DNA from 4 places in the Bradyrhizobium sp. 2S1 genome. Region 1 is predicted to be linked to each of the others. Evidence: predicted binding sites of a transcription regulator. Region 1 holds the regulator's gene; each other region holds the start of a gene.
What was found. Region 1 encodes PhoB, which activates phosphate uptake and scavenging genes when phosphate is short. Its sites were predicted from a motif close to TGTCATNNANCTGTCAT; they were not measured.

Region 2: the regulator PhoB is predicted to act here: its motif matches at 1,300-1,316, upstream of HAP54_RS27990 (UDP-2,3-diacylglucosamine diphosphatase).
Region 3: the regulator PhoB is predicted to act here: its motif matches at 3,747-3,763, upstream of HAP54_RS38870 (RNA degradosome polyphosphate kinase).
Region 4: the regulator PhoB is predicted to act here: its motif matches at 3,243-3,259, upstream of phnF (phosphonate metabolism transcriptional regulator PhnF).

Annotation. Positions count from the first base shown of each region.
Region 1 covers NZ_CP147717.1:1,802,709-1,810,113, forward strand. The annotation lists gene HAP54_RS08635 (hypothetical protein) at 1-205, shown strand, start outside; gene HAP54_RS08640 (Hsp33 family molecular chaperone) at 243-1,247, opposite strand; gene argF (ornithine carbamoyltransferase) at 1,441-2,367, opposite strand; gene HAP54_RS08650 (aspartate aminotransferase family protein) at 2,367-3,575, opposite strand; gene HAP54_RS08655 (GcrA family cell cycle regulator) at 4,068-4,580, shown strand; gene phoB (phosphate regulon transcriptional regulator PhoB) at 4,746-5,456, opposite strand; gene phoU (phosphate signaling complex protein PhoU) at 5,586-6,302, opposite strand; gene pstB (phosphate ABC transporter ATP-binding protein PstB) at 6,314-7,132, opposite strand; gene pstA (phosphate ABC transporter permease PstA) at 7,129-7,405, opposite strand, start outside.
Region 2 covers NZ_CP147717.1:5,916,391-5,923,795, forward strand. The annotation lists gene HAP54_RS27985 (IS110 family transposase) at 1-972, opposite strand, end outside; gene HAP54_RS27990 (UDP-2,3-diacylglucosamine diphosphatase) at 1,340-2,152, shown strand; gene HAP54_RS27995 (glycosyltransferase family 4 protein) at 2,149-3,240, shown strand; gene HAP54_RS28000 (threonine/serine dehydratase) at 3,358-4,347, shown strand; gene HAP54_RS28005 (CGNR zinc finger domain-containing protein) at 4,417-5,019, opposite strand; gene HAP54_RS28010 (DMT family transporter) at 5,108-6,016, shown strand; gene HAP54_RS28015 (hypothetical protein) at 6,124-7,236, opposite strand.
Region 3 covers NZ_CP147717.1:8,218,855-8,226,259, forward strand. The annotation lists gene HAP54_RS38845 (cold-shock protein) at 271-474, shown strand; gene purN (phosphoribosylglycinamide formyltransferase) at 554-1,204, opposite strand; gene purM (phosphoribosylformylglycinamidine cyclo-ligase) at 1,201-2,286, opposite strand; gene HAP54_RS38860 (CDP-alcohol phosphatidyltransferase family protein) at 2,447-2,989, shown strand; gene HAP54_RS38865 (DnaA/Hda family protein) at 3,028-3,705, shown strand; gene HAP54_RS38870 (RNA degradosome polyphosphate kinase) at 3,838-6,042, shown strand; gene ppx (exopolyphosphatase) at 6,055-7,405, shown strand, end outside.
Region 4 covers NZ_CP147717.1:5,389,799-5,397,203, reverse strand. The annotation lists gene phnK (phosphonate C-P lyase system protein PhnK) at 1-128, opposite strand, end outside; gene HAP54_RS25535 (alpha-D-ribose 1-methylphosphonate 5-phosphate C-P-lyase PhnJ) at 121-1,005, opposite strand; gene HAP54_RS25530 (carbon-phosphorus lyase complex subunit PhnI) at 1,002-2,105, opposite strand; gene phnH (phosphonate C-P lyase system protein PhnH) at 2,109-2,717, opposite strand; gene phnG (phosphonate C-P lyase system protein PhnG) at 2,722-3,183, opposite strand; gene phnF (phosphonate metabolism transcriptional regulator PhnF) at 3,288-4,013, shown strand; gene phnE (phosphonate ABC transporter, permease protein PhnE) at 4,260-5,012, opposite strand; gene phnE (phosphonate ABC transporter, permease protein PhnE) at 5,009-5,884, opposite strand; gene phnD (phosphonate ABC transporter substrate-binding protein) at 5,963-6,898, opposite strand; gene phnC (phosphonate ABC transporter ATP-binding protein) at 6,977-7,405, opposite strand, start outside.

The sequences.
Region 1 (7,405 bases):
CACTGACGAACCAGAGAAGAAACCACTGCGCGCCGACCGGCCGCCTACCGAAGGTTTCGTGATCATTGTCGACAAACATTTCAAGTCGGAGTTCGACAACGTCGAGGCTGCTGAAACGGCTGGCCGCAAACTGAAGGCGGCTTATCCGATGCTTCAGATCGAAATCTATGACGCCGTCAGCAAGACCCGCACCTTGCTGAGCTGACAGGCCTCGTTACCGGGCTTTGTGGTCGGTCTCCCGCCTACTCGGCGCCGGCTTCCTGCGGCGTGAACTCGTAGACCGACGAGCAGAATTCGCAGGTGACGACGACCTTGCCGTCCTTGACCATCTCGGCGCGATCGTTCGGCGCAAAGCTCTTCAGCATCGACGACACCGCATCGCGCGAGCAGGAGCACTGCGCGCGCAACGTCTGCGGGTTGAAGACGCGAACGCCGCGTTCGTGGAACAGCCGGTACAGCAGCCGTTCGCCGGACAGATCGGGATCGATCAGTTCGACATCCTCGACGGTCGAGATCAGCGACTGTCCCTCGACCCAGGCGTCATCGTCCGGCACGTGATGCGTGGCCGTGCCCTCCGGCGCATCGCCGGGATGCAGATCGGCCTGCTTGGCGCGCTCGGGCGCCTTGGGCAGAAATTGCAGCAGGATGCCGCCGGCGCGCCAGTGCAGCTTGCCGCCCTCGCCGCCGCGCATCTCCTCGCCGACCGCAAGCCGCACCCGCGTCGGTATCTGCTCGGAGCGCAGGAAATATTCGTGGGCCGCCTCTTCGAGGCCGCCGCCGTCGAGCGCGACCAGTCCCTGATAGCGGCTGGTGGTGTTCGCGCCCTGGTTGATGGTCATCGCCAGATGGCCCTTGCCGAGCAGCTCGCCCGAGCTCTGGCCGGTCTTGAGGCGCGCCTCATCGTAACGCGCATAGGCACGTAGCCGGTCGGGCGCCTGGAAGTCGACGATCAGCAGCGAGACCGGACCGTCGGTCCGGGTCTGCAGGATGAAGCGGCCCTCGAACTTGACCGATGAGCCAAGCAGCGTGGTCAGCACGATGGCCTCGCCGAGCAGCTTGCCGACCGCGGGCGGATAATCGTGCTTGTGCAGAATCTCGTCGAGCGCGGGGCCGAGCCGGGTCAGCCGGCCGCGCAGATCCAGCGCGCCGACCTCGAAGGCCAGCACGGCATCGTCGACAGGAACCGCTGACGGCGCGCGAACCGGCGCCTCGGGCGTGATTTTGATGTCGGGGGATTGTGAAGCCATGGCGCTCTATCTGGGGTCTCGAACCATGAAATAAAGGGGCTTGCTAGGCACTCGTGTCCCGGACGCGGTGCAGCGTGCAACGCTGCTCCGCAGGGCCGGGACCCACACTGGGTCTCGGCATGGATCCCGGATCAGCAGCGCACCACGCCGCAAGAGCGGCGCGCTGCGCAGCATCCGGGAAACGCAGATATGCTCACGCGACCGCGTCGAAACACCAGGCCAGAATGCCCTTCTGCGCATGCAGGCGGTTTTCCGCCTCGTCGAACACCACGGATTGCGGCCCGTCGATCACCTCGTCGGTGACCTCCTCGCCGCGATGCGCGGGCAGGCAGTGCATGAACAGCGCGTCCGGCTTGGCGAGCGACATCAGCTTGGCATTGACCTGATAGGGCTTCAGCACGTTGTGGCGGTGCTCGCCCTCCTTGTCGCCCATCGACATCCAGGTGTCGGTGACGACGCAGTCGGCGCCGCGCACGGCGGCTTCCGGATCGGTGCCGAGCATGATCGGCGCGCCGGTCGCCTTGATCCAGTCGCGCATCGGCTTCTTCGGCGAGAGCTCCGGGGGGGTCGCGACATTGAGCTGGAACTTGAAGCGCTCGGCGGCATGTGCCCAGGAGGCCAGCACGTTGTTGTCGTCGCCGGTCCAGGCCACGGTCTTGCCCTCGATCGAGCCGCGGTTTTCCTCATAGGTCATGAGGTCGGCCATCACCTGGCAGGGATGCGAACGGCGGGTCAGGCCGTTGATGACGGGAACGGTGGCGTGGGCCGCGAGCTCGAGCAGCGCGTCATGGTTGAGGATGCGGATCATGATCGCATCGACATAGCGCGACAGCACGCGCGCGGTGTCGGCGATGGTCTCGCCGCGGCCGAGCTGCATCTCGGTGCCGGTCAGCATGATGGATTCACCGCCGAGCTGGCGCATGCCGACGTCGAACGACACCCTTGTGCGGGTCGACGGACGCTCGAAGATCATCGCCAGCGTCTTGCCCTCGAGCGGCTTCCTGCCCTTCTCATGGGCCTTCAGCTTCGCCTTCATGGCGGCGCCGGCGGACAGCATGTTGCGCAGTTCGCCGAGCGGCAGCTCGTTGATATCGAGGAAGTGACGGACCGGCTTGCTCATCATCCCGCCGCCTTCTTCGGCTGGGCCGCCGCTAGCGCAGAGCAGGCGCGCTCAAGCGAGCCGATCGACTGGTCGATCTCGGCCTCGGTGACGATCAGGGGCGCCAGGAAGCGCACCACATTGTCGCCGGCACCGACGGTGAGCAGCTTCTCGTTGCGCAGCGCAGCGACGAGGTCGCCCGAGGGCACCACGGCCTTGACGCCGATCAAAAGGCCCTCGCCGCGCACTTCCGCCAGCACGGACGGATAGCGGTCGACAACGGAAGCGAGCTTCTGCTTGAGCAGCAGCGACATCTTCTGCACGTGATCGAAGAAGCCGGGTTTCAGCATCACGTCGAGCACGGCATTGGCCGCGGCGACCGCCAGCGGATTGCCGCCGAAAGTCGAGCCGTGCGAACCCGGCGCCATGCCCTCAGCGGCCTTGGCGCTCGCCAGCACCGCGCCGATCGGGAAGCCGCCGCCGAGCGCCTTCGCCAGCGACATCACGTCAGGGGTCACGCCGGTGCGCTTGTAGGCGAAAAGATCGCCGGTGCGGCCCATACCGGTCTGCACCTCGTCGAATGCGAGCAGCAGGCCATGCTCGTCGCACAGCGCGCGCAGCGCCTTGAAGAACGCCTGCGGCGCCGAGCGCACGCCGCCCTCGCCCTGCACCGGCTCGATCAGGATGCCGGCGGTATGCGGGCCGATCGCCTTCTTCACCGCCTCGATGTCGCCGTGCGGCACCTGGTCGAAGCCGTCCATCGGCGGGCCAAAACCCTCGAGATATTTTGGCGAGCCGGTCGCGGCCAGCGTACCCAGCGTGCGGCCATGGAAGGCACCTTCGAAGGTGATGATGCGGTAGCGCTCGGGATGGCCCTTGGAGAAGTGATAGTGGCGGACCAGCTTGATCACGCCTTCCATCGCCTCTGCGCCGGAATTGCAGAAGAACACGAAGTCGGCAAAGCTCTGCTCGCACAGCCGGGCGGCCAGCGCCTCGCCGTCCGGGCTCTTGAACAGGTTCGACATGTGCCAGAGCTTGGTCGCCTGTTCCTGCAGCGCCTTGACCAGATGCGGATGCGCATGCCCGAGCGCGTTCACCGCAACGCCCGAGGTGAAATCGAGATAGCGGTCGCCGTTGGTTGCGATCAGCCAGGCGCCGTCGCCGCGCTCGAAGCCGAGATCGACCCGGGCGAAGACGGGGAGCAGATGCGACGAGGCGCTGTTGGTCATGGCGTTCACTGCCGGTTTGAAGCCGACAATTGCCGGGCGGCTTGACGCCAGTGCAGCAACGGCCAGCTTCGGAAAACAAAACGGCCGCCTTTGCGGGCGGCACGTACAGGCATTCTATGCTGCGGCCAGTAGGTGTCAATCGCCAGCAGCCGGCCTTTGCCGACCTTCCTGCGATGCGGAACGAGCGCAATCCGGAGCATTCCGGTGCGGTGGAAAAGCCTCATTGCAGTGCTTAACTTTGTGGGAACATGTGGACGCACGGCCGCGGACTCTTGCGCCAGAGTCACGCCATATTGTAGCGTTTGGCCTGTCGGGTACGACATCTCGTGCGGCAGTACTGGACCCTCTAAGTAGCCTTCGTGTCACACGTAAACGTTCGGGCTCAAAACCGCGCCCGGCGAGGGCTAAGGGATTCTGGCCGCTGGGATTTTGACCCGGATTTGGCTCGCAGCGTCGCTCCAATGACCGGCGCCATGCGAAAGGAAGAATGCGATGACTGTATTGACCTGGTCCGACGATCGCGTCGAGCAGCTGAAGAAGCTCTGGGAGTCTGGCCTCTCGGCCAGCCAGATCGCCGCGGAACTTGGCAATGTGACGCGAAACGCCGTGATCGGCAAAGTGCATCGGCTCGGCCTCTCCGGCCGCGCCAAGGCCCCCTCCACGGCGGCGCCGCGGCAGCGCAAGGCCCGCCCCGCCCAGCACATGATGCGGGTGGCGCGTCCGGTCTCGCGCGGCAACACCGCGCTGGCGCATGCCTTCGAGGTCGAGATGGAGCCCTATCCGATCTCCTACGACAACGTGGTGCCGATGAGCCAGCGGCTGTCGCTGCTCGAGCTGAACGAAGCCACCTGCCACTGGCCGGTCGGCGATCCCTCGAGCCCGGAATTCTTCTTCTGCGGCGGCAAGGCGCTCGGCGGCCTGCCCTATTGCGCACACCACTCGCGCGTCGCCTACCAGCCCGCCGGCGATCGCCGCCGGCCGTCGGCGAAACCGCAGATCAAGTGAGCACTCGGGACACTGGCGTAGACTTCAAAAACAAATCCCCGCGAAAGCGGGGATTTTTTTGTGGCTCGTCGCCCGGATGCATCACCGGCGACGTCCCGGCCTAGTGCGCAATTGCGCACTAGGCCGGGACGACGCCGTGTTGCGGCTTGTGAATGCCGCGCGGCCTTACGGCTGCGGCTCAGCCTTTGCGAAGCGGTCGTCGAGCGCGTAGCCGGCGCCGCGAACGGTGCGGATCGGATCCTGCTCGCGGCCCGGATTGAGCAGCTTGCGCAGGCGGCCGATATGCACGTCGACGGTGCGCTCATCGATATAGATGTCGCGGCCCCAGACGCTGTCGAGCAGCTGCTCGCGGCTGAACACCCGGCCGGGATGCTCGAGGAAGAATTCGAGCAGACGATATTCGGTCGGCCCGAGATCGATCGGGCGGCCGGAGCGCGCCACACGGCGCTTCTCGCGGTCGAGCTCGATGTCGCCATAGGTCAGCACGGTGGCAAGCCGCTCCGGGCTCGCACGGCGCAGCAGGCCCTTCACGCGCGCCAGCAGCTCGGGCACCGAGAACGGCTTGACGATGTAATCGTCGGCGCCGGTGGCAAGCCCGCGCACGCGCTCACTCTCCTCGCCGCGCGCGGTCAGCATGATGATCGGAAGCTGCTTGGTCTCGGGCCGCGCCCGCAGACGGCGGCACAGCTCGATGCCGGACAGGCCCGGCAGCATCCAGTCCAGCACAACGAGGTCGGGGATGCGCTCCTTCAACCTGGTGTCGGCGTCGTCGCCGCGTCCCACCGTTTCGACGTCGTAGCCTTCCGCATCGAGGTTGTAGCGCAACAGCGTCGTCAGCGCTTCCTCGTCTTCGACTACCAGAATGCGTGCGCTCATCGGTCTAAGTTCTTTCTCTGTGGTGATCCGTTGCCCAAACGCAAACCGAAACACTCAACCCCTGAGCATATTCCCCGTGGAAACGGTTTGTCGCGACGACAATCCGGTTCCGCCGATGCGGATCATGCCCTAGTTGCCCGGCACCGTGGTGGCGAAATTGGTCATATCGCCCTTCGGACGCTTGTCGGTGATCTGCTGGCCCTCGATCATGTAGAACACGGTCTCGGCGATGTTGGTGGCGTGGTCGCCGATCCGCTCGATGTTCTTGGCGCAGAACATCAGATGGATGCAGAACGAGATGTTGCGCGGATCCTCCATCATGTAGGTGAGCAGCTCGCGGAACAGCGAGGTGCAGATCGCATCGACCTCCTCGTCGCCCTTCCAGACGTTCATCGCCGCCGGCAGATCGTGCGCCGCATAGGCGTCGAGCACCGACTTGACCTGAGACAGTACGAGGTCGGTCATGTGCTCGAGGCCGCGGATCAACTTCAGCGGCTGGAAATCGCTCTCCAGCGCGGCGACGCGCTTGCCCATGTTCTTGGCGAGGTCGCCGATCCGCTCGAGGTCGGTCGCGACGCGCATCGCGCTGACGATCTCGCGCAGGTCGATCGCCATCGGCTGGCGGCGGGCGATCGTCAGCACCGCGCGCTCTTCGATGACGCGCTGCAGATTGTCGATCTCGATGTCGGCGGCGACCACGCGCTTGCCCAGCGCGACGTCGCGGCGGATCAGCGCGTCGACCGACTCGGTGATCATGCGCTCGACGAGGCCGCCCATCTCGGCGACCAGACGGGTCAACTCCTGCAGGTCGCTGTCGAATGCCTTGGCGGTATGTTCAGAAGCCATCGCTTGTCTCCTCAGCCGAACCGGCCGGTGATGTAGTCCTGCGTGCGTCGATCGCTCGGCGAGGTGAAAATCTTGTTGGTGTCGTCGAACTCGATCAGCTCGCCGAGATACATGAAGGCCGTTTTGTCGGAGACGCGCGCCGCCTGCTGCATGTTGTGGGTGACGATCGCGATCGTGTAGTCCTCGGAGAGCTCCTGGATCAGCTCCTCGACCTTGGCGGTCGAGATCGGGTCGAGCGCCGAGCACGGCTCGTCGAACAGGATCACCTCGGGACGCACCGCCACGGTGCGCGCGATGCACAGCCGCTGCTGCTGGCCGCCGGAGAGCGACAGGCCGGAAGCGTTCAGCTTGTCCTTGACCTCGTTCCACAGCGCGCCGCCGCGCAGCGCCTTCTCGACCCGGTCGTCCATCTCGGACTTCGAGATCTTCTCGTAGAGGCGGATGCCGAAGGCGATGTTCTCGTAGATCGTCATCGGGAACGGCGTCGGCTTCTGGAACACCATGCCGACCCGCGCACGCAGCAGATTGAGGTCGAGCTTGGGATCGAGAATGTTGGTCTGGTCCAGCATCAGCTGGCCGACCGCGCGCTGGCCCGGATAGAGATCGTACATCCGGTTGAAGATGCGCAGCAGGGTCGACTTGCCGCAGCCCGACGGGCCGATGAACGCCGTGACGCGGTTGGTGCCGAGCGTCAGGTTGATGTTCTTCAGCGCGTGGTGCTCGCCGTAATAGAAGTTGAGGTTGCGCACCGTGACTTTCGGCGGCGCTTCCGGCAGCGGTACCTGGGGAACGTGGCTCGCGGCAGTCGTGGAAACGGAAAGCTCGGTCATTTTGCGGCCCTTTCGGCACCAAGGATGCGCGCGCCGATGTTCAGCGCGAGCACAGTGAATGTGATGAGCAGCGCACCGCTCCACGCCAGCTCTTTCCAGTAGGCGTAGGGGCTCTGCACGAAGTTGTTGATGGTCACCGGCAGGTTGGCCATCGTCTTGGTCAAATCCCAGCTGAAGAACTGGTTCGACAGCGCGGTGAACAGCAGCGGCGCGGTTTCGCCGGCGACGCGGGCGGTCGCCAGCAGCACGCCGGTGATCAAGCCGGATCGCGCT
Region 2 (7,405 bases), 4.1 Mb from region 1:
AACGACGGCGAGCTTGCGTGCGAGCGCCACCTTGGCCTTGCGCAGGCCTGCGCGCCGGGCGATCCGCATCGCCCAGCCTTTCAGCGCCGAGCAGTTCCTGACCGGCTTGGTCAGCATGACGTGAGCCGCTTGATAGAGCGCCTCGCGCACGGAGGCATCGCCGATCTTGCTGATGCGGCCGGTATAGTCGGTTTCGCCCGATTGGTACTTCTTCGGGGTGAGGCCAAAATGCGCTCCCGTCGCCTTCGAGGACCGGAAGCGCTTCGGGTCGTCGACCGCCGAGGCGTAGGTAAGCGCCACGATCGGGCCGACGGACGGTGTCGTCATCAGGAGGCGGGCTTGAGGGTGCGACCTGGCGAGCTTTTGGGTGTGCTTATCCAGGCCATTGAACTCGCGCCGCAGCACGGCGTGGGCTTCGAGCAGCGCCTGTGCCACGATCTCAAGTCCGGGATGGCCCGCTACGAGCTCCCGGATGCGTTCGGCGAACGTGCGCTCGGTGGTCGTGCCGACCTTCAGACCGAAGCCGCGGAGCACGCCGCGCAGGCTGTTCTCGATGTCGCGCAGCTTGGACTGCAGCAGCTTGCGTGCCGTCAGAACCGCCCGCGTCTCTTGCGCTTCGATCGACTTGCAGTGCACCGGCCGGAACCAGCCCAGCCGCATCAGTTGCGCGATCCCGCGGGCATCGTTGCGGTCCGACTTCACCGGCATCGCCTTGAAGGCATCGCGGACGTGCCGCGTCTCCAACAGTTCGACTGCCAGGCCCGCATCCCGCATCGCTGCGTAGAGCCATTGCGACAGCGGACCAGCCTCCAGCCCGATCCGTTCCAGCACCAACCCCAGCGACCGCAACCAGGTGATCAAGGCCTCCGGCTCACTCGCAACCCTCGCCTCGCGCAAAATCTTACCTGTCCCATCGACAAGGCAGACGCTCGAGCATTCCAAAGACACGTCGATTCCTGCATAGTGGTACATGGTCGTCCCTTAATGATGCTTGGAGCGGGCTTGCCCGACTCCGTTTATTGACACCATCAGTTTGAGGGACGACCGCCTTCCAACCAACAGGCCGCTCGCGAGCGCGCTTCCAAATCGCGCCGTAGCGAGCGGGCGGCCGGCCCGTTACCCCATCTACGCAGTCGTCCGCGCGCCTTGTTCCGCCGCGATATCGCGGCAACACACCGTCTGTTCCGCACAGCGGCGACCGTCCATGTCGCCAGATTGTCGCACGCCGCTGTTATCCGCAGGGAAGGGGCGTGCTGCTGATTCTCGTTAACTGTTAGTGAGGCCTTGGGTCACGGGGGTCGTCATCGCCTTGTCACAGGAATCTGTTAGGTGCACAGGCATGGGAAGTGACTCCTTGAGTGAAGAAAGTCCCGAGCGGCACTTTCGCACTTTGTTTATCTCCGATGTCCATCTCGGAGCCCGCGGTTCGCAAGCCGACCGCCTGCTGGACTTCCTCCGCTCTCACGATGCCGACACGATCTACCTCGTTGGTGATATCGTCGATGGCTGGGCGCTGAAGTCGAACTGGTACTGGCCGCAGACCCACAACGATTTCGTGCAGAAGATGCTGCGCAAGGCGCGCAAGGGCGCCAAGGTGATCTACGTTCCGGGCAACCACGACGAGTTTCTGCGCAAGTATTACGGCACGCATTTCGGCGGCATCGATGTGGTGGAGAACACCGTTCACACCGGCGCCGACGGCAAGCGCTACCTCGTGATCCACGGCGACATCTTCGATCTTGTGGTGCAGAACGCGCGCTGGCTCGCCCATCTCGGCGACAAGGCCTACGACTTCGCGATCCAGATGAATCGCTTCGTCAACTTCTTCCGCAAGATGTTCGGCGTGCCGTATTGGTCGCTGTCGCAATGGGCCAAGCTGAAGGTCAAGAAGGCGGTGAACTATATCGGCGCGTTCGAGGCGACGCTTGCCGGCGAGGCGCGGCGCCACGGCTGCGACGGCGTGATCTGCGGCCATATCCACTACGCGACGATTCATGACGAGCACGGCATCCGCTACATGAATTGCGGCGACTGGGTGGAGAGTTGCACCGCGCTCGCCGAGCATGAGGACGGCCATTTCGAGATCATCACCTGGACCGATCCGGTGCGCCGGATCGCGCCGGTCCCGCGAGTGACGGCACGCGCTGCATGACGCATATCCTGGTCGCGACCGATGCGTGGCATCCCCAGGTCAACGGGGTTGTCCGCACGCTGACCATGATGGCGCAGGCGGCGAAATCGCTCGGCGTCGAGGTGAGCTTCCTGACGCCGGACGAGTTCCGTACCTTCGCGATGCCGAGCTATCGCGATCTGAGGCTGGCGCTGCCGTACCAGGCCAAGGTCGCCAGCCTGATCGAGGCGGCCCGGCCCGACAGCATCCATATCGCGACCGAAGGCCCGATCGGGCTTGCGGTTCGCCGCTATTGCCGCAAGCGCGGCCTGCCGTTCACGACGAGCTTCCACACCCGCTTCCCCGAATATGTCTCGGCACGGACGCCTGTCCCCGAAGCCTGGGTGTGGCGTGCGCTGCGCTGGTTCCACAGGCCGAGCCGGGCGGTGATGGCGGCGACCCCGGCCTTGGCGGCCGAGCTGCGCCAACGCGGCTTCCGCAACGTGGTGCTGTGGTCGCGCGGCGTCGATACCGCGCTGTTCCATCCGCGCGACGTCGATCTCTGCCTGCCGCAGCCGGTCTATCTCAGCGTCGGCCGGGTGGCGGTGGAGAAGAACCTCGAGGCGTTCCTCGATCTCGATCTGCCCGGCACCAAGATCGTGGTCGGCGACGGCCCGGCGCGGGCGGCGCTGGAGCGAAAATACCCTGAAACCGTCTTCCTCGGCGCCCGCCACGGCGAGGAACTGGCGGAAATCTACGCCGCCGCCGATGTGTTCGTGTTCCCGAGCCGGACCGACACGTTCGGCCTGGTGCTGCTCGAGGCGCTGGCGAGCGGCCTGCCGGTTGCCGCTTTTCCGGTCACCGGCCCCCGCGACGTGATCGGCGCGGCGCCGGTTGGCGTGCTCGACGACGATCTGCACCACGCCTGCCTGGAGGCGCTCGGCATCTCGCGCCAGGCCTGCGTCGATTTCGCCGCGCTCCATACCTGGCAGGCGTCGGCCCGGGTGTTCATCGACCGCTGCATGAACGTCCGCCCCGCGGCACCCGACGGCGAGGGGCAAGCGCTCGAATTCGGCGCCGAAGAGCACCATTTCGCCGCCCTGCCGGCCCCCCATCCCACGTCACGCTGAACGATCTCATGCGTCTTTGTTTTGACGCGTTTTCTTCACGCGAACCGGTACCCACTTCGCTCGAAAACGCTATAAAGCGTCTTGCCGGGCCGCGTCCCCCCGCGATACAAATCGTGGATGACGGACACCACTCTCAATCCACCCGTCGCTGCCGCGGACATCGATGCCGCGGCAAGGGTGGTCGCGCCGTTCGCGGTGCGCACGCCGCTCCTGACCTTCCCCGTTCTCAACGAACGCGTTGGCAGCCAGGTCTTCCTCAAGCCCGAAATGCTGCAGCGGACCGGATCGTTCAAGTTCCGCGGCGCCTTCAACAAGCTCGCCTCGATTCCGCGGGACAAGCGCAGCGGCGGCGTCGTCGCGTTCTCGTCGGGCAACCATGCGCAGGGTGTCGCCGCGGCGGCCAAGATCCTCAACATGCAGGCGACCATCGTGATGCCTGCGGACTCGCCGCTCACCAAGCGCGAGCGGACCAAATCCTATGGCGCCGAGGTCGTGCTCTACGATCGCGATCGCGACGACCGCGAGGCGATCGCCAACGGCATCGCCAGCAAGCGCGGCGCGACCCTGGTGCGTCCCTATGACGATCCCTTCGTGATCGCAGGACAGGGCACCGCCGGCCGCGAGATCGCCGAGGACATGGCGGCGCTCGGGCTTGTGCCGGATATCGTGGTCGCGCCGGCCTCGGGCGGCGGCTTGATTGCCGGCGTTGCCACCGCGGTGAAGGCGAAATATCCGCAGGCCCAGGTGATCGTCGCCGAGCCCGCGGGCTATGACGATCACGCTCTGTCGCTTAAGGTCGGCCATCGCGAGGCGCATCCGGTCGCGGCGCGCACCATCTGTGATGCGCTGATGGCGATGATGCCGGGCGAACTGACCTTCGCCATCAACAGCAAGCTGCTCGCAAATGGCGTCAGCGTCTCCGATGATGAGGTCGGCGCCGCGGTGGCCTTTGCCTATCGCGAGCTGAAGCTCGTGGTCGAGCCCGGCGGCGCGGTTGGGCTTGCCGCGCTCTTGGCCGGGCGGATCGACGTCAAGGGCAAGAACGTCGTCATCGTGCTCTCGGGCGGCAATGTCGACGCCGATCTGTTCGCGAAGCTCGTCGCCTGAGACCAGCATGTTTTCGAAGGGGCAGGCGAGGGCGGCTTATCGCTCTCCCCCGTGTCGCTGCACAGAAATCTATTCTACCGCCGAGCGCCAGCGCCTCTGCTTCTCGCGGTTGCCACAGTTCTTCATGCTGCACCACTGTCGCCGGTGCGCCTTGCTGGTATCTATAAAGTAGACTTCACAGTCGGCCGCGCCACACTTGTGGATGCGGCTGTGGTCTGTGGATAGAAGCAGATCCTCGATCGCCAGGGCGCAGGCATGCACGGGTATCTCCGGGGAGGTGGGCAACCTCCAGCCGGATATGATGGCGCTTGATGCTCCGGTTGCGGTGAGGGCTCTGGCGGCGTGTGCCCGACGGACTTCCACGGCAATCGCGTCCAGATCGTTCTGCGGAACGGATAGCCCATCGTGGATTGCGCCAACGATTGTGTACAGGTGTTCCCTCAATTCGCGAGCGCGCCGTATGACGCGTGTGCAAGCGGGCCCACCGAGCGATCGCAACCGCTTCGCCGCGGAAGGCTCGATAAGCCCGGCCAGCTCAGTGAAACTCACCAAAGCGCCGTAGGCGGTCAGAGTCTCGATCGGTGCGTCGGAGGGCCGCTCGTCCAGCGTGTTGACGAGGTCCAGGGCGGGATGACCTCCGCTCCAGTCGAATGGGTTGGTTGGTCCGGTCATCCCCGACCTTGCCTGCGATGTGATCATAACCCATAATACACGTTATAAGGGTTATGTACCATTGCGGCGTCCAAGGTGACCACAGGCAATGTCGAGCCAACGCGACGGTGCGCTTTGCGGTCTCGCGGCCGTCAGCATCTGGTCGGGGTGGATCGTCGTGGCGCGCCTTGGCCTTCGGACCAGCCTCACACCCTGGGATATCGCGGCGTTGCGCTTCGGCGTCGCCGGGATGCTGCTGTTGCCCTACCTGGTCAAGAACGGACTGGCATTCGATCGTCTCGGCTGGTTCGGACTGGCGGCCATTGTGCTTGGCGGCGCGGGGCCGGTCTTTTTCGCCAACTCCGGACTTCTGTTCGCTCCGGCAGCGCATGCGGGCGCTCTGTTTCCGGGTGTGATGCCGTTGATGGTCGCGCTGCTTGCGGCGGCGCTCTTGAAGGAGGTGTTCACGACGGTGAAGAAGATCGGCTTCGCCCTCATTCTGCCGGGTGTGCTCGTCATCGCGTGGGGCTCCGGCGGTGAGTTGGGATCGCTGCAGAATGTCGGTCACGGGCTGTTTCTCTGCGCCGCACTGGCGTGGGCCTGCTACACGGTCGATCTGCGAAAGGCTCGTCTGGATGGATTGCATGCCGCGGCCATATCCGCCGTCGGCGCCATGATCCTGTATCTGCCTGTCTTCACGTTGTTGCCTGGAACAACACTTGCGGCAGCACCGTGGGGCGACGTGGCGCTGCAGGCTGTGGTGCAGGGCGTGTTCACCGCGATCATCTCCCTGCTTCTTTATGGACGAGCCGTCAGCATCCTCGGCGCCTCGAGCGGCGCCGCCTTCGCGGCGCTCTGCCCGGCCATCACGGCGCTATTGGGAATTCCGGTCCTCGGCGAATGGCCTGGACCGTTTGACTGGGGGGCGATCGGTCTGATCTCAGCGGGCGTCTATATCGTTAGCGGCGGTCCAATTCCGCGATTTGCAACGTGGACCACGTCCCGAATCAACACCTGAAGCCGTGACCTCTACCCATGGCCATCGGCGGTACGTGAGTTGGGTCACGCTTCGCGGATGACCAATGTGAGAAAAATGCTCGCGCACGAGGTGCGAATACGCCGCGCTTACGAAAAGAACGCGATCCTCTCGGCCTGGCTCATGCGGCGGATTGGCGCGAGCGGATCGTTGGCCGCGACGCTTGGCCTTTTCAGGAGACCGCTGGCGATGATGGTCGAGCCAAGCGAGATCTCTCTTGCAGGTTCGGCGGCAGCCTCAACGGCGGGCGGGAGAGGCGGCGCCACGACCGGGGCTTCGGCAACCGGCGCTGCGGCCACCGGCGGCGGCTCGACCCTGACCTCGATCTTCGGCTCGGGCGCCGCCGCGAGCTCGGCCTGAGCCAATGGTGCAGCCATTTCGGGTTCAGCCATTTCGGGCTCGGCCGCCATCGCCTCGGCGACGCGCATCTCCTCGGCGGCGCGCATTTCCTCGGCGATCGCCTCTTCGTCGATCGGATCGGGCGCGCCCATTTCCATCGCGATGAGATCGAGCATCGCTTCGTCCTGGGCGTCGGCGGCCGCCTCGTTGGCGACGCGGGCGAGCTCTGCGGCCTCTGCTTCGGCCAGCGCGGTCTCGGCCGTGATCCAGGCTTCGCTCGGCAGCGGCGTGACGGCCATCGCAGCTTCGGCGGGCGGCGTTGCAGCGGCCTCCTGAGGCGGCGCTGGCGGCGTGGTAACCGCGGCGTCGGCGGCAGCGCTCTCGGTCACCTGTGGCGGTGAGGGCGCGGCCGCAGGCGGTTCCGCAACCGGAGCCTCGGCCACATCAGGTTCGGCCGCAGGGGTCGCCGCCTTGTCCGGATCGAACTCGCCGAGCCGGCGGGCCAGCGCCGCGAAGGCGGCATCCAGCACGGCCTTGGCGTCGTCCATCGAAACCTCAGCGGCGCCGGCCTCGATCGCGCTGGCCTGCGAATCGATGATGTCGCAAATCCGGCCGTCATTGCCGATCTCGCGCAGCCGCCAGGAGATTTCCCTGATCACCCGCACGCCCTTGCGCACCGGCGCGAGGTTTTGCTCGAAGCTGACGCCGTCGAGCGCTGTGATGGCGGAGACCTGCGCGGCCTCGATCGCGCCGCGCAGGGCGGCCAGCGCCTGTGCCAGCTGCTCGTCCCGGATGGCGTCCGCGGCGGCCTGCCGCTGCGCGCTGAGGCTTTCCTCGATCCGCGCCACCGCATCGAGCACCATGCTTGTGTCGGCGTTGCGGTTGCGCTTGGCATATTCGCCGAGGAACCAGCGGCCCCGCGAGGTCTCCATGAAGGCCGCGCTGATCGCGGCATAGTCCTCCTCGCTCGGCAGGGCCGCGCGGGCGGATATCGGCGACAGGGCGAATGCTTCTTCGGCCATCACAATCTCT
Region 3 (7,405 bases), 4.3 Mb from region 1:
AGGCTCCGGTTGCGTCACGCGAAACTACCGCGGCGAGCTGGCTTGCTAAGGCGCAATTTTCGTGTTGCAATCGCTTCACAATCGGATTGCGGCCGTTCGACTGTGCGTTTCGCGACGTTGATATCCAAGGCTTCGAGAGGCGAAACTTCGGACTTGAAGACTTTGGATCTGAAGACCCCCGAATTGAGCAGACAGCGGAAAGCCCGCTTGTGGCGTGGCACGTGGAAAACGTGGCCGCGTCTTTTTTATGTCTAAACTGGGAGAGAGACGATGCCGAAGGGTACCGTCAAATGGTTCAACCCGACCAAAGGATACGGGTTCATCAAGCCGGCCGTCGGCGACAAGGATGTGTTCGTCCACATCTCGGCGGTCGAGCGCGCCGGACTGAGCACACTCAACGAGAACCAGACCGTCGAGTACGAGCTGGTGGAAAACCGCGGCAAGGCGTCGGCAGAGAACCTCAAGGTTCACTGAACGCCGCTGTCGGCGGATTTCATCCTGATGCCTCCCCGGCCGCATCACCCCGGGGGATTACCTTCGGCGCGAGCGTGCCCTAGCTCTGCGGCGCGATCAGCGTGCTGTCGGTCGCCGCGCTGCCCTGCGTCGTGCAGCGCTCGCCTTCGAGCTTCAGCCGGCCGGACGCCAGGAGCCGCAGCGCTTCCGGATAGATGCGATGCTCGATTCCGATCACGCGTGCGGCGAGCGTCTCGGGCGTGTCGTCGTCAGCCACCGTGACCGCGCCCTGCATCACGATCGGACCGGCATCGGTCTCCGGGATCACGAAATGTACCGTCGCTCCCGACAGCTTGACCCCTGCGCGCAAGGCCTGGCCGTGCGGATCGAGGCCGGGGAAACACGGCAGCAGCGACGGATGGATGTTGAGCATCCGGCCGTACCAGTGCCGCGCGAAATCGGCGGTGAACAGCCGCATGAAGCCGCCGAGGCAGATCAGCTCGACCTGCCTGTCGTCGAGCGCTTTCTGCAGCACCGCCTCGAAGCCGGCGCGGTCCTTGCCGAACGGCTTGCTCTCGATGACGATGGTCGGAATGCCGCTCGCGGCCGCCTTCTCGAGCCCGCCAGCGTTGGCGCGGTTGGAGATCACGGCAACGATCTCGGCCGGAAAATCCGCAGCCTTGGCAGCCTCGATCAACGCGGCCATGTTGGAGCCGCGGCCGGAAATGAGAATGGCAACGCGGCGCTTCATCGCGAGAGATCGAGATGACCGTTATAGATCACGCGATGCTCACCCTGGTGCGCCCCCTTGGCCTCGATCACCTCGCCGAGCAGCGTCACGGTCTCGCCGCCGGCGGTGAAGGCCTCGGTCACCGCATCGACCGCGTCCGGCTTGACGATCGCGATCATGCCGATGCCGCAATTGAAGGTGCGCAGCAGCTCGAGCTCGGCGATGCCGCCCTGCTCGGCCAGCCATTTGAACACCGGGAGGACCGGCAGCCGCGCCAGATCGATGCCGACGCCGAGGTGCTTCGGCAGCACGCGCGGAATGTTGTCGGTGAAGCCGCCGCCGGTGATGTGGGCGAGCCCCTTCACCGCGCCGGTCTCGCGGATCGCGCGCAGGCAGGATTTCACATAGAGCTTGGTCGGCGTCAGCAGCGCCGCGCCGAGCGTCATGACCGGCGCGAACGGCGCCGGCGCGTCATAGGCAACGCCGGATTGCTCGACGATCTTGCGCACCAGCGAATAGCCGTTGGAGTGCACGCCCGAGGAGGCAAGCCCGATCACGGCGTCGCCCGCCGCGATATCGGCCGTCGGCAACAGGGTGCCGCGCTCGGCCGCGCCGACCGCAAAGCCGCCGAGGTCGTAATCGCCGTCCTTGTAGAGGCCGGGCATCTCGGCGGTCTCGCCGCCGATCAGCGCGCAGCCGGATTCGCGGCAGCCCTCGGCGATCCCCGCGACGATCTGTGCGGTAGCCTCCGGGTGGAGCTTGCCGCAGGCGAAATAGTCGAGGAAGAACAGCGGTTCCGCGCCCTGCACGACGAGGTCGTTGACCGACATCGCGACCAGGTCGATGCCGATGCCGCCATGGATGCCGGTCTCGATCGCGATCTTCAGCTTGGTGCCAACGCCGTCGGTCGCGGCCACCAGGACCGGATCCTTGAAGCCGGCGGCCTTGAGGTCGAACAACCCGCCGAATCCGCCGATCTCGGCGTCCGCACCCGGCCGCGCGGTGGCCCGCACCATCGGCTTGATCAGATCGACCAGACGATTGCCGGCGTCGATATCGACACCCGAATCCGCGTAAGTGAGCCCGTTTTTGCGCTCGGTCATGCCCAATTCCAGATGATCAGGGGCTGGTTACGAGGAATTCCGCCCCCGCGCAATGGCTCGCGGCAATGCTGCTGCGATACTATGTAGATAACATCCGGCCACTGCGCAAAAGAGCCGGATATCGAGTAAAATCAGGCTTCTAGCCGGGAAGCGATTCAAGTTGAGCATTCCGAATATCATCACCCTCGGCCGCATCATCCTGGTGCCGGTGATCGTCTGGGCCATCGTGTCCAGCCAGATGGAGATCGCGTTCGCGATCTTCGTGATCGCCGGCGTCTCGGACGCAGTCGACGGTTTCCTCGCCAAGCGCTTCAACATGACGAGCGAGCTCGGCGCTCTGCTCGACCCGCTCGCCGACAAGGCGCTGCTGGTGTCGATCTATGTCGCGCTCGGAATCTGGGGCGCGGTACCGCGCTGGATCGTGATTCTGGTGGTGTCGCGCGACATCATGATCGTCTCCGCCGTGATTGTGTCATGGTTGTTCGACAAGCCGGTCGAGATGAAGCCGCTGATGGTGTCGAAGCTCAACACGGTGGCGCAGGTCGCATTCGCAGCGCTGGTGCTGGCCTCGCTCGGCTTCGGCTTCCAGCCGCACCCCTACGACCTGATCCTGATGGGTTTGGTCACGATCTTTACTTTGGGTTCGGTGTCCCTCTATCTCGTGGAGTGGGTGCGGCACATGAGCACGATCGAAGCTCGGTAGAGCATAATCTGCTAAAATAAAGTGGTTTGGAGACTTGCGTGGCCGGTAGCGTTCAACCTCGTCAATTGGCCTTGGCCCTGCCGCACGAGGAGAAACTGACCCGCGACGATTTCCTCGAGGGGCCCGCCAATGAGGCTGCGCTGGCGCTGATCGATGGCTGGCCCGACTGGCCGAACCGAATCATGCTGCTGGTGGGACCGGACGGCTCCGGTAAAAGCCACCTCGCCGCGATCTGGGCCGAGAGCGCCGGCGCTCGCTCGACCGCCGCGCATGCGCTGACCGCCGAGGCGGTGCCGACCGCGCTTGCGACCGGCGCGCTGGTGGTCGAGGACCTGAGGCCGTCGGATTTCGACGAGCGCGCGATGTTCCATCTGATGAATCTCGCGCGCCAGGACGATGCCTTCGTGCTGATCACGGCGCGCATTCCGCCGTCAGCGTTCGAGATCGAATTGCGCGACCTGCGCTCCCGGCTCCGCGCGGTGCCGACGGTGACGCTGCTGCCGCCCGACGACCAGCTGTTCCGCGGCCTGATCGTGAAGTTCTGCGCCGACCGCCAGATGAGCGTGGACGAGCCGCTGGTCAGCTACCTCTGCAACCGGATCGAGCGCTCCTATACCGCCGTCCGGCAGGCGGTCGAGCTCCTGGACACCGAGGCACTGCGGCTCGGCCGCCCGGTGACGCGGGCGCTGGCGGCGGAACTGTTGCGCGATGCCTGACGGGTCCCGCGGCTTGACGGCGCAGGCGGGCGGAACATCAATGTCATCGAAACGTCATCGCAATATCACATGGTCTGTGCGGCCCTCGGCTACACCGCTCCGGCTCCCTGCCCCGAATTGGACCAGCACTTGATGGACTCGGCACAAGCTACTGAAATCAAAGAAAAAGAGGCGGAGCTACCCGCCGTCCCGGCGATTGCATCCAGCCCCGAGCGATTCATCAACCGGGAGCTCTCCTGGCTGCACTTCAACCGCCGGGTGCTCGAGGAATCGGTCAATACCGGCCATCCCGTGCTGGAGCGGGTCCGCTTCCTGTCGATTTCGGCGAATAACCTTGACGAGTTCTTCATGGTCCGCGTCGCCGGCATCAAGGCGCAGGTCCGCGAAGGCATTGCCGAGCGCAGCCCGGACGGCCTGCTGCCGGCCGAGCAGCTCGTGATGATCAACAAGACCGTCTCACAGCTCGCCTCCGACCAGCAGGCGATCTGGAGCGATCTGCGGACGATCCTGTCCAAGGTCGGCATCCAGCTGGTCGACGGGCGCGACGTCACCAAATCCGAACGCACCTGGATCGAGGATCACTTCCTCCACAACATCTTCCCGCTGCTGACGCCGCTGGCGATCGACCCGGCCCATCCCTTCCCGTTCATCCCGAACCTCGGCTTCACCGTGGCGCTGCAATTGTCGCGGATATCCGACGGCAAGGCGATGAACGCGCTGATCCGCATGCCCGGCAAGATCGACCGCTTCATCCGCCTTCCCTCCACGAAGGAAAGCGGTCCGGCGCGGCTGATCACACTCGAGCAGGCCACTGGTCTGTTCATCGGCCGCCTGTTCCCTGGCTACACCGTCAAGGGCCAGGGCGCGTTTCGCATCATCAGGGACTCCGAACTCGAAATCGAGGAAGAAGCCGAGGACCTCGTTCGCCTGTTCGAGACGGCGCTGAAGCGCCGCCGGCGCGGATCGGTGATCCGGCTCGAGATCGAAGCCAAGATGCCGGAAGAGCTCCGCAGCTTCGTGCAGCACGCTCTGTCGGCGGCGGATGATGAAGTGATCCTGGTCGACGGCGTGCTGGCGATGAACGAGCTGTCGCAGCTGACCCGCCTCGATCGCCCGGACCTCGAATTCCCGCCCTATGTGCCGCGCCATCCCGAGCGGGTGCGCGACCATGGCGGCGATATCTTTGCCGCTATCAGGCAGAAGGACCTCGTGGTCCATCACCCCTACGAATCCTTCGACGTCGTCGTGCAGTTCCTGCAGCAGGCGGCGCGTGACCCCGACGTCGTCGCGATCAAGCAGACACTCTACCGCACCTCGAACAACTCGCCGGTCGTGCGCGCGCTGGCGGATGCCGCCGAGGCCGGCAAGTCGGTGACCGCGCTGATCGAGTTGAAGGCGCGCTTCGACGAGGAGGCCAATATCCGCTGGGCGCGCGACCTCGAACGCGCCGGCGTGCAGGTCGTCTACGGCTTCATCGAACTGAAGACGCACGCCAAGCTGTCGATGGTGGTGCGCCGCGAGGGCGGAAATCTCACGACCTATGTGCACACCGGCACCGGCAACTATCATCCGGTCACCGCCCGCATCTACACCGACGTCTCCTACTTTACGTCGGACCCGATCATCGGCCGCGACGTCGCGCGGGTGTTCAACTACATCACCGGTTATGCCGAGCCGAGCGACATCGAGAAGATGGCAGTGTCGCCGCTGACATTGCGCAAGCGGATCATCGAGCACATCCACGGCGAGATCGCCCACGTCAAACATGGCCGGCCCGGCGCGATCTGGATGAAGATGAACGCGCTGGTCGATCCCGACATCATCGACGCCCTGTACGAGGCCTCGCAGGCCGGCGTCGCGATCGAGCTCGTGGTGCGCGGCATCTGCTGCCTGCGGCCGGGGCTGCCAGGATTGTCGGAGAATATTCGCGTCAAATCGGTGATCGGCCGGTTCCTGGAACACGGTCGGATCTATTGCTTCGGCATGGGTCAGGGCCTGCCGAGCACAAAAGCTGCTGTGTATATCTCGTCCGCCGACATGATGCCGCGGAACCTCGACCGCCGCGTCGAGGTTCTCTGTCCGCTGCAAAATCCCACGGTGCATCAGCAGGTTCTCGAACAGATCATGGTCGCGAACCTGAAGGACACCGAGCAGAGCTGGCAATTGTTGCCGGACGGGTCGTCAACGCGTATGAAAGCCGCGAAAGGCGAAGAGCCGTTCAACCTGCATGACTACTTCATGACAAATCCGAGTCTGTCCGGCCGTGGTAAGTCTCTCAAGGAATCTTCACCGCGCCGGCTCACGCGTCGTAACGAGCGTCAGCAGCCATCGTCTTAAGGGGGCTTTCCTGTGAAGCGGCCGCGCAAGCGCGCTTCCAGCGTCGCTGTGATCGATATCGGCTCGAACTCGGTTCGTCTCGTGGTCTACGAGGCGATGGCGCGCAGCCTCGTCACGATCTTCAACGAGAAGGCGCTGTGCGGGCTCGGACGCGAGGTGCAGAGCACCGGCCTGCTCGCGACCGATGCGGTCAACAAGGCGCTCACCGCGCTGCGCCGCTTTCGCGCGCTGTGCAGGATACAGCAGGTCGGCCGCGTCTATGCGATCGCGACCGCGGCCTGCCGCGACGCCAAGAACGGTCCCGACTTCATCGCCAAGGCCGAGCGCATCTGCGGCGCCAAGATCGAGATTCTGTCCGGACCGCGTGAAGCGAAACTGTCCGCGCTCGGCGTCGTGTCGGGCGTGCACAATCCGAACGGCATCGTCGGCGATCTCGGCGGCGGCTCGCTCGAACTGATCGACGTCAAGGGCAACCGGGTGCGCAGCGGCGTGACGCTCCCGCTCGGCAGCCTCGCGCTGCAGGACCTCTCGGACAAATCGATCAAGCGCGCCGAACGCATCGTCAAGAACGAGCTGCTCGGCGTTGCCCAGCTCAAGACCGGGCGCGGCCGCACCTTCTACGCGGTCGGCGGCACCTGGCGTGCGCTGGCGCGCATTCACATCATCCAGAGCGGCTATCCGCTCAAGGTGATGCACGGCTACTCGATCCCGGCGGCCGACGCGCTCGACTTCGCGCAGCGGCTGCGGCGGCTGGCGGCCACCAACATGCTGGCCAACATCGAGTCGGTCGCCGATGCGCGGCGGCCCCTGCTGAGCTATGCCGCGCTTGTGCTCGAATACATCATCCGCGTCGCGCAGCCGAAGACCATCGTGTTCTCGACCTTCGGCGTGCGCGAAGGCCTGCTCTACGAGATGCTGCCGCAGGCCGAGCGCGCCAAGGACGGGCTGGTCTGCGCCGCGCAGAATCTCAACGAACTGCTGTCGCGCTCGGCCCGCCACGCCCAGGAGCTGACGGCGTGGACCGACCGGCTGGTGCGCGTCGTCAGGCTGCGCGAGACCGAGGAAGACCGCAGGCTGCGTCACGTCGCCTGCCTGCTCTCCGACATCGGCTGGCGGGTGCATCCCGATCATCGCGGCGAGGAAACCCTCAGCCTGATCATGAACGGCAATTTCGGCTCGATCACCCATCAGGGGCGCGCCTTCGTCGCGCTCTCGGTGTTCTATCGCTACGCCGGCCTCAGCGAGGAAAACGAACCGCCGTCGCAGATCCGCGCGCTGGTGACGCCGGCGATGGACGAGCGCGCGCGCGTGCTCGGCGCCGCGTTCCGCGTCGCGCATCTGATCACGGCGGCGCGCACCGGCG
Region 4 (7,405 bases), 3.6 Mb from region 1:
GCCAGCACCTCACCCGGATAAAGCGCGAACGAGACGTCGCGGCAGGCCGGAAGCCGGCCATAATTCTTGCCGAGCCCCTCGGCCACCAGCAACGGCTGGTCGGTGTCGAGTCTTGCGAGCTCAGACATGCGCCTTCTCCTTGTGCGGCGCAGCGCTCTCGGTGCCGTGATGGCCGGCGGCCTGGCGCTGCTCGCAGAAATCGGTGTCGGAGCAGACGAACATCCGCCCGCCTCTGTCGTCGGTGACGATCTCGTCGAGATAGGAGGAGTCGGCGCCGCACAGCGCGCAGGGCGCGTTGAAGCGGTAGCGCGTGAACGGATGATCCTCGAAATCCAGCGAGACCACGGTGGTGTAGGGCGGGATCGCGTAGATCCGCTTCTCGCGGCCGGCGCCGAACAGCTGCAGCGCCGCGCAATTGTCCATCTTCGGATTGTCGAATTTCGGCGTCGGCGACGGGTCCATCACGTAGCGCGCGTTCACCTTCACCGGATAGGCGTAGGCGGTCGCGATGTGGCCGAAGCGCGCGATGTCCTCGTAGAGCTTGACATGCATCAGTCCGTATTCGGCAAGCGCGTGCATCCGCCGCGTCTCGGTCTCGCGCGGCTCGAGGAAGCGCAGCGGCTCGGGGATCGGCACCTGATAGACCAGCACCTGCCCGGCGTGCAACGACGCTTCGGGAATGCGGTGCCGGGTCTGGATCACGGTCGCGCCCGTCGTCGATGTCGTGGTCGCGACACCCGCGGTCTTGCCGAAGAATTTGCGGATCGAGATCGCGTTGGTGGTGTCGTCCGAGCCCTGGTCGATCACCTTCAGCACGTCATCGGGACCGAGGATCGCCGCCGTCACCTGCACGCCGCCGGTGCCCCAGCCATAGGGCATCGGCATCTCGCGGCTGGCAAACGGGACCTGATAGCCCGGGATCGCGATCGCCTTCAGGATCGCGCGGCGGATCATCCGCTTGGTCTGCTCGTCGAGATAGGCGAAGTTGTATGTCGGCGCGTTCATTCGGCGGCCTCCTGCAGTTCGACGGCCTGGTTGGCCTCGGCGAACTCCTGCCGCAGCTTGCGCAACAGGCCGAGCTCGGACTGGAAGTCGACGTAATGCGGCAGCTTGAGATGCTCGACGAAGCCGGTCGACTGGACGTTGTCGGAGTGCGACATAACGAACTCCTCGTCCTGCGCCGGCGCGGCCGCTTCCTCGCCGAGCTCGCGCGCGCGCAGCGCGCGGTCGACCAGCGCCATCGACATGGTCTTGCGCTCGCTCTGCCCGAAGGCGAGGCCATAGCCGCGGGTGAAGCACGGCGCTTCGGTGGTCGAGCCCTTGAACTGGTTGACCATCTGGCACTCGGTCAGCTCGATCGAACCCAGCGGCACGGCGAAGCCGACATCTTCGGCTGAGAATTCGACCTCGACCTCGCCGAAGCGGATCTCGCCGGCGAAGGGATGGTTGCGACCGTAGCCGCGCTGCGTCGAGTAGCCGAGCGCCAGCAGAAAGCCCTCGTCGCCCCGCGCCAGGTTCTGCAGCCGCAGATCGCGATCGGCCGGAAAGCTCAATGGCTCACGCGTGAGGTCGCCGACCGGCGCGTCGGCCTCGGCCTGCGGCGAAGATTCGATCAGGCCGTCACGGCCGAGAATGTCGGTGACCCGCGGCGTTGCCGCCTGCGACGCGTCCGCCGTCGCCGGTTGCTCCGGCACAAAGCCTTCCGCGAGCTGCGGATCGAGCAGGCGGTGGGTGTAGTCGAAGGTCGGGCCGAGGATCTGGCCACCCGGAACGTCCTTGAAGGTCGAGGAGATGCGCCGCCGCACTTGCATCTCGCCGGTGTTGACCGGTTCGGTGGCACCGAAGCGCGGCAGCGTGGCGCGGAACGCGCGGACCAGGAAGATCGCCTCGATCATGTCGCCGCGCGCCTGCTTGATCGCCAGCGCCGCGAGCTCGCGGTCATAGAGCGAGCCTTCCGTCATCACCCGATCGACGCCGAGCGCGAGCTGTTCGGAGATCTGCGCTAGCGTCACCTCGGGCACATCGCGATCGCCGCGCCGCTCATGCGCGAGCAGGCGATGGGCGTTCTCGATGGCGCGCTCGCCTCCCTTGACCGCTACATACATCGCTCACACTCCGCTTGCGATCAGCCGCGTGGTGCGCGGGATCGCGACAATGGCATCGTCATGGACCAGCACGACATCGATGCCGCGCGGGAACAGGACCTCGTTGATCGACAGCCGCTCGAACAGATCGCGCGGCTTGATCATCGCCTGCAACAGCGCGCTGCCGTCGATGCCGGGCCCCTTCAGCTCGAAGGCCGGGCCCTGCGTCAGGCTGTCGACCTGCAGGATCAGCGTGGTGGAACGATCCGGATATTCGCTGCTGCCGAACGCGAAGCGATCGAGCGCCGGCAGGTTCGCGGCATCACCGATCAGCGCGAAGCTTGCGATCGAGGAGTCCCCGACCACCGGCGCGCTGGCGTGAAACTTCAGCCAGCGGGCGACATCCGGCGTCGCCGACATCGCGGCGTCGAGCCAGATCGGCGTGTCGTGATCGAACAGCGTCAGCGCGATCGCAGCCGCGCCGCGCATCATGCCGGCGGGCGTGCCTGCGCTCGCCGCAACGCGCTGCACGCTGCCCGGACGCGCCATCGCCTCCATCACGGAACGGAAGGTTGATTGCGCCGACAGCACCTTGTCGGCAAAGCCTGCGGGCATTTCGGCAATCGTCGTCATTGCATCACCCCTCACCGCGCACCATCGTGTAGAAATCGACCCGCGTCGCCGCGGTCTCGGCGGCCTTGCGGGCGCGTTCGGCGTTCATGACCGCACGCAGCGGCGCGATCACCTTTGCCTCCACCTCACCGGACAACTCCGCCGACTGCACCATGGCGTCGCACAGCGCGATCATCTGCGCCTTCTGTGCATCGCGGCCGAGCGTGTAGCCGAAGCCGACCTCGCCGGTCGCAAGCCGCACCGCCGCGCGCGACACCGTCGCCTCGCCGAGATTGAACGGCGCGCCGTCGCCGCCGATCCGCCCGCGCAGCATCACAAGGCCGTTCTCCGGCTCGCGCAGGTTCTCATGCGCCGGCACCGCGATCGCCGCGAGCCGGCCTGCGATGTCGGCAGCGGCGGCATGCGCCAGCACCGACATCGCGGCCTTGCGCTGGGCCTGTTTGCTGTTTGGTCCGGTCGAACTCATGGGCAACCTTGCTTGCATTAAGTTGTCTATGATACTAGATAACTTGATAGCCGAGCGCCATGACTGTTTCGTGACAAACCGACGATTTCTGGTATCACCGCGCCATGAGCATGCAGGAAAGTTCCGGCGTCGCCTTGTGGCGGCAGGTCGCCGACGGCATTGAGCGCGGCATCGCTGACGGCCGCTTTGCCGCGGGCGAAAAGCTGCCCGGCGAGATGGAGATCGCCGAGACTTACCGGGTCAACCGCCACACCGTGCGGCGGGCGCTCGCCGCATTGGCCGAGCGCGGCCTGGTGCGCGCCGAGCGCGGCAGCGGCACCTATGTCGAGGCCCAGCGCCTCGCCTATCCCCTGCGCTCACGCACAAGATTTTCGGAGATCGTCGGCGCCGGCGGCCACGAACCGCGCGGCCAGCTGATCGAGGCCGGCGAGGATATCGCCAACCGCGAGATCGCGCGTGAGCTCGGCCTGAAGATCGGTGCGCGGCTGATCCGGATCGAAGCGGTGCGCCTCGCCGACCGGACGCCGATCTGCGTCTCCACCACATGGCTGTCGGCCGAGCGGTTTCCCGATGCCGGCAGCGTGTTCGCCAACGTGCACTCGATGACGAAGCTGCTCGGGCATTACGGCGTCAGGGATTACCACCGCGCCTCGACCCGGATCACCGCGGCAATCGCCGATGCCACTGATGCCGCGCGACTCGATCTGCCGCTGGGACGGCCGGTGCTGGTGGTCGACGCAACCGACGTCGACATGCTGGACCAGCCGCTGGTGACCAAACGCTCGCGCTTTGCCGCCGAGCGCGTGGAGTTTCTGGTCGAGAACGGTTGAATGTGCCGCCACACTGGCGGTGCACCTCTCCCCTTGTGGGAGAGGTCGGATCGCATCGCCAGATGCGATCCGGGTGAGGGGTATCTCTCCGCGAACACATCGGCTTCTGATTTCGCTGAGAGATACCCCTCATCCGGCGCCGTAGCCGATGCCAAGGCATCGGCGTCCTTCTAGAAGACGGCGGCCAAAGGCCGCCTACGCCACCTTCTCCCACAAGGGGAGAAGGATGATTGAGCGCGCGGCGAGCTAGGCCACCGCCCTTTGACCAATAATCGCAAAGCGTAGCTTGCTCGAGATGAAGTCGATCGCCGCGACTGCGATCAGGATCATCAGGATCAGGAACGACACCTTCTGCCATTCCAGCACGCGGATCTGCTCGGCGAGTTGTAGGCCGATGCCGCCGGCGCCGACGATGCCGATGATGGTGGCCGAACGCGTGTTCGACTCGATGAAATAGAGCACTTGGCCGGCGATCACGGGCAGCACCTGCGGCAACAGGCCGAAGCGGATTTCATGCAAGCTATTGCCGCCGGAGGCGCGGATACCCTCGACCTGCTTGCGGTCAGCCGCCTCGATCGCCTCGGAGAACAGCTTTCCGAACGCACCGAAGTCGGAGACCATGATCGCGAGCACGCCGGCAAACGGGCCGAGTCCGACGACATTGATCCAGACCAGCGCCCAGATCAGCGTGTCGACGCCGCGGATCGAATCCAGGAAGCGGCGCACCGGAAAGCGGATCAGGTTCGAGGGGATGATGTTGCGCGCCGCCAGCAGGCTGACCGGCAGCGCCAGCAATGCCGCAAGCGTGGTGCCGAGCAGCGCGATCGACAGCGTCTCGCCAAGCGCCTGCATGTAGAGCGGGAATGACGCGCCGGGATTCGGCGGGATCATCAACATGGTGATCCAGCCGAGCTGGCTGAGGCCCGCGATCAGCCTGGACGGCGAGAAGTCGAGATCGACCAGGCCGTACACAAAGACCGCAAGCGCCGCCACGATCATGGCCGGCAACGCCAGCCGCGCCGCGGCGGGCCGGTCGAGATGTCGATGATGAAGACGGTGATGATGATGGTGACCAGGATGGCGCTGACGTCGGAATAGTAGAACTTGCGGATCGCGACCACGAGCTCCTGGCCGATGCCGCCGGCACCGACAAAGCCCATCACCGAGGCTTCGCGGACGTTGATCTCGAAGCGCAGCAGCGCGTAGCTGGCATAGCCCGCCGACACCTGGGGCAGGACGGCAAAGCGCATGCAGGACAGCCAGCTCGCGCAGGTGGAGCGGATGCCCTCGACCGGCTTCATGTCGGCGTTCTCGACGATCTCGGCGAACAGTTTTCCCAGCGCGCCGGTCGAGTGGATCGCAATCGCCAGCACGCCGGCCATCGGTCCGAGGCCGAACGCGATCACGAAGATCAGCGCGAACACGATGCCGGGCACCGTGCGGGCGAATTCAAGCAGCCGGCGTACCGTGAAGCGCAGCCACGGCGCCGGCGAGGTGTTCTGGGCCGCGAAGAAATTCAGAGCGAAGGCAAACACCGCGCCGGTCAGCGTGCCGACATAGCTGATCAGCACGGTCTCTCCGAGCATCCTCAGCCATTTCTTCCAGCCCCAGAACCATTCGGGAAAATCGGTCCACACCCGTGCGCCCGATTCGAGCGTCAGGATGCGGTCGAAATAGCTGACGAAGTTGCCGAAATAGGTGAACAGCGTGCGCAGGTTCACTTCCGCGCCGACCGCGGCGATCACCAGGGCCGCGCAGAATACTGCCGCCGCCAGCGCGGCCTTCAGCCGCTTGCGCGAGACCGACCTGCGGTAGGCCTCTTCCAGCATTGCCAGTTGCTGCGCCGGAAGAATGGATACGGCGGTCGCCATCGACGCGTGCCAGTCCGGTTCGGAGTTGAGAACAAAGGCCGGGCTGACAGGCCCGGCCTCGTGACGTCAGGCGAACGATCAGCTCGCCTTCTTCTTGCGCAGAGCGTCGACGAACTTGATCAGCTCGATCGTGCCATCCCAGTCCTTGGTGGTGGCGGGATGGAAGCCCTTCTTCTGGCCGTCGGAGAGACGGTCGAACGCGGCCTTGTCCTTGGTCGGGGCTTCGAAGAAGGCCTTCGCGATCGCAGCCTTCAGGTCCTCGGGCAGATCAGCGTTGTACGCATAGGGTCCGTTGATGATCGGCGCCGACTTGTGGATGATGCGGAAATCGTCCTTCTTCATCGCCGAGCCGTCGGCGTTCTTCAGCATGCCCTTGGTCAGCATCTGCGCGAGCGTCGAATCGTCGTCGCTGGTCCACTGGTTGGCGGCCATGTCGACGGTGCCCTGCGCCAGCGCCAGAACCGCGTTCTCGTGGCTGCCGGTAAACACGACCTTGCCGAAATAGGTGTCGGCGTCGGCGATGCCCATCTTGTCGAGCTCGAAGCGCGGCACGTTGTTGCCCGAGGTCGAGTTCGGATCGACCAGGCCGAGGTTCTTGCCCTTCAGATCGTCGACGCTCTTGTATGGGCTCGAGGCCTTGACGAAGAACACCGAGTAATAGCCGGTCGAACCGTCGGCGTTGATGTCGTTGGCGAACGCGTCGGTCTTGACGCCGGTCAGGCGCGCGCGCGCGAACGAGGCCGAGCCGTAGCTGGCGATCTGGATGTTGCCGGCGCGCTGACCTTCGATGACGGCGGCGTAGTCATTGGCGATGCGCAGCGTGACCTTCACGCCGAGCTCCTTCGACAGATACGCAACGAACGGCGTCCAGCGCTCGGTGACGCCCGAGGCGTTCTCCGCCGGCACCACCGCGAAGGTGAGCTCCGGATATTTTGCCTTCCAGTCCTGCGCGGATGCGGAACCGGTAAGCGCCAGCGCGGCGACGCCGGCCAGAATGATGCGACGAGTGAACATGACTACCCCTCTTTGTTATGGTTGCACCTGTTGGCCGGGCAAAATGCTCGGCCATTCAGATCGGAAAACGCGCGACGCTCAGGCCGCGGCGGCGGTGCCGAGTGCCGGAACGGTCGCGCCGTCGGGCGCGGGCATTGGCGCGCCGCCCATGACGTCGTTGGCCTCGAGGTCGTAGAGCTCGCGGGCGATATGATCGGTCAGCGCCGCCGGGGCGCCGTCGAACACCACGCGACCCGCCGCCATCCCGACCAGGCGATCGCAATAGGTCCGCGCCAGGTCGAGCGAGTGCAGATTGCAGAGCACGGTGATGCCAAAATGCTTGTTGATGCGCAGCAACGCATCCATCACGATCTTGGTGTTGCGCGGATCGAGCGAGGCGATCGGCTCGTCGGCGAGGATGATGTCGGGCTCCTGCACCAGCGCGCGGGCGATCGCGACGCGCTGCTGCTGGCCGCCCGAAAGCTGGTCGGCGCGCTGCGCCGCGAGCTGGGCGATGTCGAACTGATC